Regions from separate parts of the Brachybacterium hainanense genome, predicted to be linked through region 2. Evidence: predicted binding sites of a transcription regulator. Region 2 holds the regulator's gene; the other holds the start of a gene.
The links. Region 2 encodes LexA, which represses DNA repair genes until DNA is damaged. Its sites were predicted from a motif close to TCGAACANNTGTTCGA; they were not measured.
Positions count from the first base shown of each region.

Region 1 (3,404 bases), on a different contig from region 2:
GGCCAGTCCGCCCCGCGGGGGCTGTCACCGGTCCCGATCATTCCCTGGACGCCGTCTTCGGCCCCACCTCCGGGGTCCTCGCCCGGCGGCCGCGGGAGATGCTGACCGAAATGCCGACAGTCGATGTCGCAGAGGGTCTTCGGGTGATACCGGTAGTGTTCGTCGAGCAGTTCCAGGGCGAGGGTGCCGACGAGATCGGTCTGGTCCCAGGCATCCACGACCGCCTCGTCGCCGCGGACGGTCCGGATCCTCCATCGGGTCAGACCGGGCACGTGCGTCCCATCGGCCTCGATGCGGGCTCCGTGCAGCCGCACCGGGTCGATCCGCCCCTCCGTCTTCTCCTGGTGGTGGAACCGGCACAGCCAGTGCAGGTTCTCGATGTCGGTGGGCCCGCCCTCGAGCCACTCCTGGATGTGATCGCACTCGACCGCGACCCGCGCGGATCGCTCACAGCCCGGCACTGCGCACAGGCCGCTGCGCAGGCGCAGGTGCTCCTGCATCGCTCGCGAGGGACGGTACGCATCGGCCGGCATCGGGAGGAATGCTCCGCTGCAGGGGTCGGTCAGCACTCGGTACCAGGTCGGCTCCTCGGCCGCGAGCAGACGTGCGAGGTCCGCCGGGATCGGCGCATGCCCATCGACGAGCCCTGGCGCCTCCACGGCGCCCAGAAGGGTCAGGGCGGGCACGGTCACGGTGATCCGGAACCGCTCCGCCGGGATCTCGACGCCCTGCGGATCCAGCTCCGCCCGGGTCAGCAGCAGATACCGCAGCGCATCCAGCGCCGCCGGCTTCCCCGACTCCGCCACGCTCCCGTCCACGTCCCACGGGATGTCCGTCCCCTTCTCGAGCGCGAGGCGCTGCGCGGCCTGCACCGCGCGGGCGGTCACGTCGAGGCGATGCGAGGTCGCCAGGAGCTCCGGGGCCGGACCGGTGACCTCCAGGCAGGCGAGCCCGTCGGTTCCCGCACGCAGCCGCACATCGCGCCGCACCGGGACCTGCTCCTGCTCCTCGCGCTCGAGCTCCTGCAGCCAGCAGATCAGCGCGTTCACCTTCGTGAAGAACCCCTCTGCCCCCATCAGCATGTTCCAGGTCCGCACGACCTCGTCCAGCGCCAGGCGCGAGGTGTCCTCCAGTCGGCGGGAGCGGCGGAGCAGGTGCGTGAACCAGGGCGCCGGGAACACGCCCTCCTCCAGCATCGCCAGGCACGCGGGAAGGGTGGAGACCGCGTGACTCGCGTCCCGGATCTCGTGATCCGCACGCCGCACCGGCACCCGCATCCCGGTCGCTGCCGCGAGCGCCTCGATATCGCCGTCCGGGTCCGGGAAGGGCGACTCGGCGTCCCCGCCCCAGAGCTTCGACAGCGCCCTCAGCTTCCTCCCCAGCAGCGGCCCCTCCTCCGCCACGACATCCCAGATGTCCTGTACGACCTCGCTGAGCTCCGGTTCATCCGTGAGGCAGGCCTCCTCCGCGAGAGTGTCGCGGGTGACCGTCTTCCGAGCGCGCCGTCCCCCGCCCGACAGCCGCTCCGGGATCTTCGCCAGCACCCGGTCGACCTCGCGCTGCACCGCCGGATCGCGCCGCTCCGGAGCCGGGGGCTTCGGTGCCGGTCTCGTCGATGAGGAGGAGGCCTCCTCGTCCGGACCCGGAGTGGGAGCGGGAGCGGGAGCGGGAGCGGGAGCCTCGGCCCCCGCCGTCCGGGAGCGGACCAGGCCGAGCCGATGGCGCGGCCCCTCCCCGCCCGGAGACCCGAAGCCTTCCGCCCCCGGGATGTACGCCTGAGCCATGCCTGCCACCTCCTCCGTCCTGTGCGCGGATGATCTCCTCGCCGACCAGCACCGCGTATCGAAATCCTGTTCGAAATCTAGATTACACCCTCGCCCCCTCCGACTCAAGACCCCCGGGAGCGATTGTGGAAAACATTCTCTGGCGGATCGCATCCGCGGGCCAACCTCATCCACGCCCGAGCCCACGCACCTCGAATACACCCGCTGCCTGCACTCTCTCTCCTTTCCCGCTTCTCCTCCCCAATCACCACCACTCCTCCCCATGCACGCTTTATCCACATGGACGCGACCATCGAGCGCCCCCCATCGTCAACGCCGTACAATCTGGAGAACAGCATCTTTTCTTGATCCCCTGGTCCAGGAATCCAGGACACCGCAGGCACCGTCGCGGCCCCCGACAGGCACTGCCCCGGGGGGCGCAGACCCGAGCGCATACGCTCCCGCGGCACCACGGGCTGCGCCTCCCCGCCGGGCTCGGCGCAGCCCCGAGCGCATGCGCTTCCGGCCGAACACGCCCGACGATGCTGTCATCCCGCGCAAGCCATAAGCAGAGATTGGCACCAGCTCGTACCATGGTCCTCATGGACCCCCGACGACTGCTCATCTTCCGCACCGTGGTGCGCAACGGCACCATCGGCGCCGGCGCCCGGGAGCTCGGCTGGACCCAGCCCGCCGTCTCTCAGCACCTGGCGGCCCTCGAGAAGGAGATCGGCACCTCGCTGCTGCTGCGCTCCTCCACCGGGGTCACCCCGACCGAGGCCGGGCAGCGCCTGTTCCAGCACGCGGAGGCGATCGCGGCGCAGCTCGACGCCGCGACGGAGGAGCTCGCGGACATCACGGCGCTGCGACGCGGTCGGGTCCGCTTCGGCACCTTCCCCTCGGCGGCCGCGGTGCTGCTGCCTCCGGCGCTCGCGACGATGCAGGAGACCGCGCCGGGCGTCGACGTCAGCTTCGACGAGCTCGAGCCGCCGGATGCGATCACGGCCCTGCAGGAAGGGGAGCTCGACCTCGCCCTCGTGTTCCGCTACCCGCTCTCCGACACGGGCGGCGAGAGCGCCCTGGAATGGACACCCCTCCTCGAGGACCGGATCCTCGCGGTGCTCCCGCGGAACCACCCTCGAGCCGAGGACCCGACCCTCACCCTCGCCGACCTCGCCGAGGAGCAGTGGGTCGCCGGCTGCGAGCGCTGCCGCGCCAATCTCCTCGCCAACACGCGGGCGGCCGGTTTCACGCCGAAGATCCGCCATACGACGGACGATGCGACCGTGGTCCAGCGTCTGCTCGTCCATGGAGGCGGCGCCGCGCTGCTGCCGGAGATCGCGCTCGAGGCCTCCCCCTCCGAGGACGTGGTGGTGCGATCGCTGCCCGACCTGCAGGACCGCACGATCGGCCTGGTGAACCGGCGCGGAGCATGCAAGATCCCCGCCGTCGCCGCTCTGCGCGACGCCCTGGCCGCCGAGGCCGACAAGCGCTCCGTCACGGCGCTGATGATCTGATGACCAGGCCTCGCTCCGACCCGAGCCCGCGCTCCTCGCCCCGCGACGACGGCGCGCCCCTGCAGGCCCCCGCGGCGGCATGGATCCGGCCCGCGCTCCTTCTCGGAGGCGGTCTCGCCGTCGC
Region 1 covers NZ_JBHLSV010000011.1:68,488-71,891, forward strand. The annotation lists gene ACFFF6_RS10720 (HNH endonuclease signature motif containing protein) at 1-1,784, opposite strand, end outside; gene ACFFF6_RS10725 (LysR family transcriptional regulator) at 2,366-3,280, shown strand; gene ACFFF6_RS10730 (hypothetical protein) at 3,280-3,404, shown strand, end outside.
Region 1: ACFFF6_RS10720 (HNH endonuclease signature motif containing protein) is a predicted target of LexA. The motif match lies at 1,843-1,858, and genes of this name have one in related genera.

Region 2 (3,404 bases):
CGCATGGCCGAGGCACTCGACCTGCCGGTCACCGAGGTCACCTCGGTGCGCGAGGGCGACGCCGATCCGACGCTGCGCCCGGCGCCGGCCTCGGAGCTCACCGCGCAGACGGTCCTCGCGGTGCAGGAGCAGCTCGCACAGGCGACCGGGCGTCTCGCCGTGATCGCGCACGCGAGCCGCCTGGCCGACCTCGTCGATGCGCTGCGCTCCGCGCCCGGCCTGCCGAAGGTCGGCTCGGGGAGCCGGGGCGTCGACGAGATGGTCGCCGTGATGAGCCCGCAGGATGCCAAGGGCCTCGAGTTCGACGGCGTCGTCCTCGTCGAGCCGGCGGAGCTGCTGGCTGACCGGACCCACGGCGCAGGAGACCTCTACGTCGCCATGACCCGTCCCACCCAGCGGCTCGACGTGGTCCATGCCCTTCCTCTGCCGGAGGGCATCCAGGGCTGAGACGAGGATCGGCGGCCGCGGCTTCCCCTCCGCGACCGCCGATCCGGCAGGCGCCGCGAACGGCGCCACCATGCATCCTATGCGGATTCTCGGGAGCCGTGCGACCGGTTCCCCGATTCGGACCGAGGACGACGGAGGGACGGAGGCCGACGTGGCAGGCGAGCACCGGGCTCACGCGCCGGTCGCGCCGCTCGCCGCCTCCTCCCGCAGCCGATGGATCGCCGCCTCGAAGTCGTCGAGGGACTCGAAGGACCGGTAGACGCTCGCGAAGCGCAGATACGCGACGAGATCGAGCTCCTGGAGCGGCTGCAGGATCGCGAGGCCCACCTGGTGCGCCTCGATTTCGGCCTGGCCGCTCTGCCGGATCGCATCCTCGACCTTCTGCGCCAGCAGCGCGAGCTGATCGTCGGAGACGGGGCGGCCCTGGCAGGCCTTGCGGACCCCGGAGATCACCTTGCTGCGGCTGAAGGGCTCGCTGACGCCCGATCGCTTGACGACCGACAGTGAGGCGGTCTCCACCGTCGAGAACCGACGGGAGCAGGCGGTGCACTGACGACGCCTGCGGATCACCGCGCCGTCATCGGACGTGCGCGAGTCCACGACGCGGGAGTCGGGGTTGCGGCAGAAGGGGCAGTGCACCCTTCCAGCTTACAGCGGGGCGACCGCGCTCAGCGGCCGGTCTCCGCCCCGGTGGGGAGCACGATCTCCTGGCCGGCGGTCAGCCGCGGCGTGACCAGCCCGTTGAGGCGACGCACATCGTCGACGAACTCCTGCGGGGCGACGCCCTCGGGGGCGTAGGAGTCCGCGTACGCCCACAGGGTGTCCCCGGCGGCGACCGTGACGACGGGCCCGGAGTCCCCCGATCCTGCGAAGGCCCAAGGGCCGTCGACGAGGAGGAGGACCATGAGCGCGACGACGACCCCCAGCAGGAAGGCGGCGGCGATGCTGAGGACACGGCCGCGACGGGTGAGCACGAGCCGCGCGCGAGCACGGGGAGCATGCTGCTCGATCGCGGTGGTGCGAGCGGCGAGGGGAAGGATCGTTGCCATGTCCGAACTCCTGTTCGATCGAATACGTGTACGACTGTAGGCCCGGTTGACGCGACACGCAAGACCCGTCTCGAACACATGTTTGGCCTGCGGTGCGCGAGCGCCTACTGTGGAAGGCAGGATCACTCCACCAGAGGGGTCCGACAGACGAACCGCCGCCGCCCCGTCCTCCCAGGAGAGTCCGCCCATGTCGCCCACGAGCACCCCGGAGCACGAGAGCTCCCCCGCCCCGTCGGACCTCACCCGGCGGCAGCACCGGATCCTCGAGACCATCACCGCGGAGATCGCCGCGCACGGCTACCCGCCCACCATGCGCGAGATCGGCCAGGCGGTCGGCCTGACCTCCCCGTCCTCGGTCGCCCATCAGCTCGGCGTGCTCGAGCGCAAGGGCTACCTGCGCCGTGACCCCAAGCGCCCGCGCGCGATGGAGGTCGTCCAGCTCGACGAGTCCGGCGCCCCGGACGCGGATGCCGCGGAGGTCCTGCCGGTCTCCCCCTCGGTCGCCGTCCCCCTCGTGGGCCGCATCGCCGCGGGAGTGCCGATCACCGCCCAGGAGCAGGTCGAGGACGTCTTCACCCTGCCCGAGCAGCTCGTCGGCGGCGGGGACCTGTTCCTCCTGCAGGTGGTCGGGGAGTCGATGATCGATGCGGCGATCTGCGACGGCGACTGGGTCGTGGTGCGGCGTCAGCCGGTGGCGCAGAAGGGCGAGATCGTGGCGGCGATGATCGACGGCGAGGCCACCGTGAAGACGTTCGCCGAGCGCGACGGCCACATCTGGCTGATGCCCCACAATCCGTCCTTCACCCCGATCCTCGGCGACGAGTCCGAGATCCTCGGCAAGGTCGTCGCGGTGCTGCGCGCCGTCTGATCACCGCACGGGCGTGGCCGGCGGATCGGTCCCGGCACCCCCCCGGCGCCGGCGCGGGAACGCGCATACCCCCGGTCCACGTCGCCCCGCGCTCCCGAGGGCTCCGGTGCCGGACCGGGCGATCAGCCGTCCGCGAGCCGGCGCAGCGAACCGAGCGCGACCGCCGGGTCCTGCGTGCGCCACAGCGGCGGCATCGCCTGCACGAGGTAGGAGCCGTAGCGCTTGGTGACCAGCCGCGGATCCAGCACCGCGACCATGCCGCGGTCCGCCGAGGAGCGGATCAGCCGCCCGGCCCCCTGCGCCATGAGCAGGGCCGCATGCTGCGCCGAGATCTGCATGAAGCCGTTCCCGCCGCGCTCGGCGATGCGCTCCTGGCGCGCCGAGATCAGCGGCTCGTCCGGCCGCGGGAAGGGGATCCGGTCGATCGTCACCAGGCGACAGGCGCGCCCGGGCACGTCCACGCCCTGCCACAGGGTGATGGTGCCGAAGAGGCTGCTGCTCTCCTCGGCGGAGAAGTCCCGCACGAGCCGCGTCATCGAGTCCTCGCCCTGCACGGCGATGGGCAGGTCCAGGCGCGCACGCACGTGCTCGGCCGCGAGCTCCGCCCCGCGCCGCGAGGAGAACAGGCACAGCGCTCCTCCGCGGGACGCCTCGATCAGCTCGGTCAGATGCTCCATCATCTCGCGGGAGGGCCCGTCCCGCCCGGGCAGCGGCAGGTGCGAGGCCACGTACAGGATGCCCTGGCGGGGATAGTCGAACGGGCTGCCCACATCGAGGCCGGACCACAGGCTCGGATCACGGATCCCGTCCTCGAGCTCGGGGGCGCGGCGGTCCGCGGCGCGCAGGCCCACCGAGCCCGCAGGCGGCTCGAAGCGTCCGCCGAGCGCGAGGGTCGCCGAGGTCATCACCGCGGTGCGCTCCTCGAGGATCGCCCCGCGCAGGGCGCCGGCCACGCTCATCGGCGCGACGGTCAGGCTCGTGCGCCCGGTGGCCTCGGAGCGGGAGATCGCGACCACGTCGTCCTCGTCGGGATCTGAGGC
Region 2 covers NZ_JBHLSV010000025.1:21,125-24,528, forward strand. The annotation lists gene ACFFF6_RS16250 (HelD family protein) at 1-447, shown strand, start outside; gene nrdR (transcriptional regulator NrdR) at 619-1,086, opposite strand; gene ACFFF6_RS16260 (LysM peptidoglycan-binding domain-containing protein) at 1,116-1,496, opposite strand; gene lexA (transcriptional repressor LexA) at 1,684-2,364, shown strand; gene ACFFF6_RS16270 (ATP-dependent DNA helicase) at 2,487-3,404, opposite strand, start outside.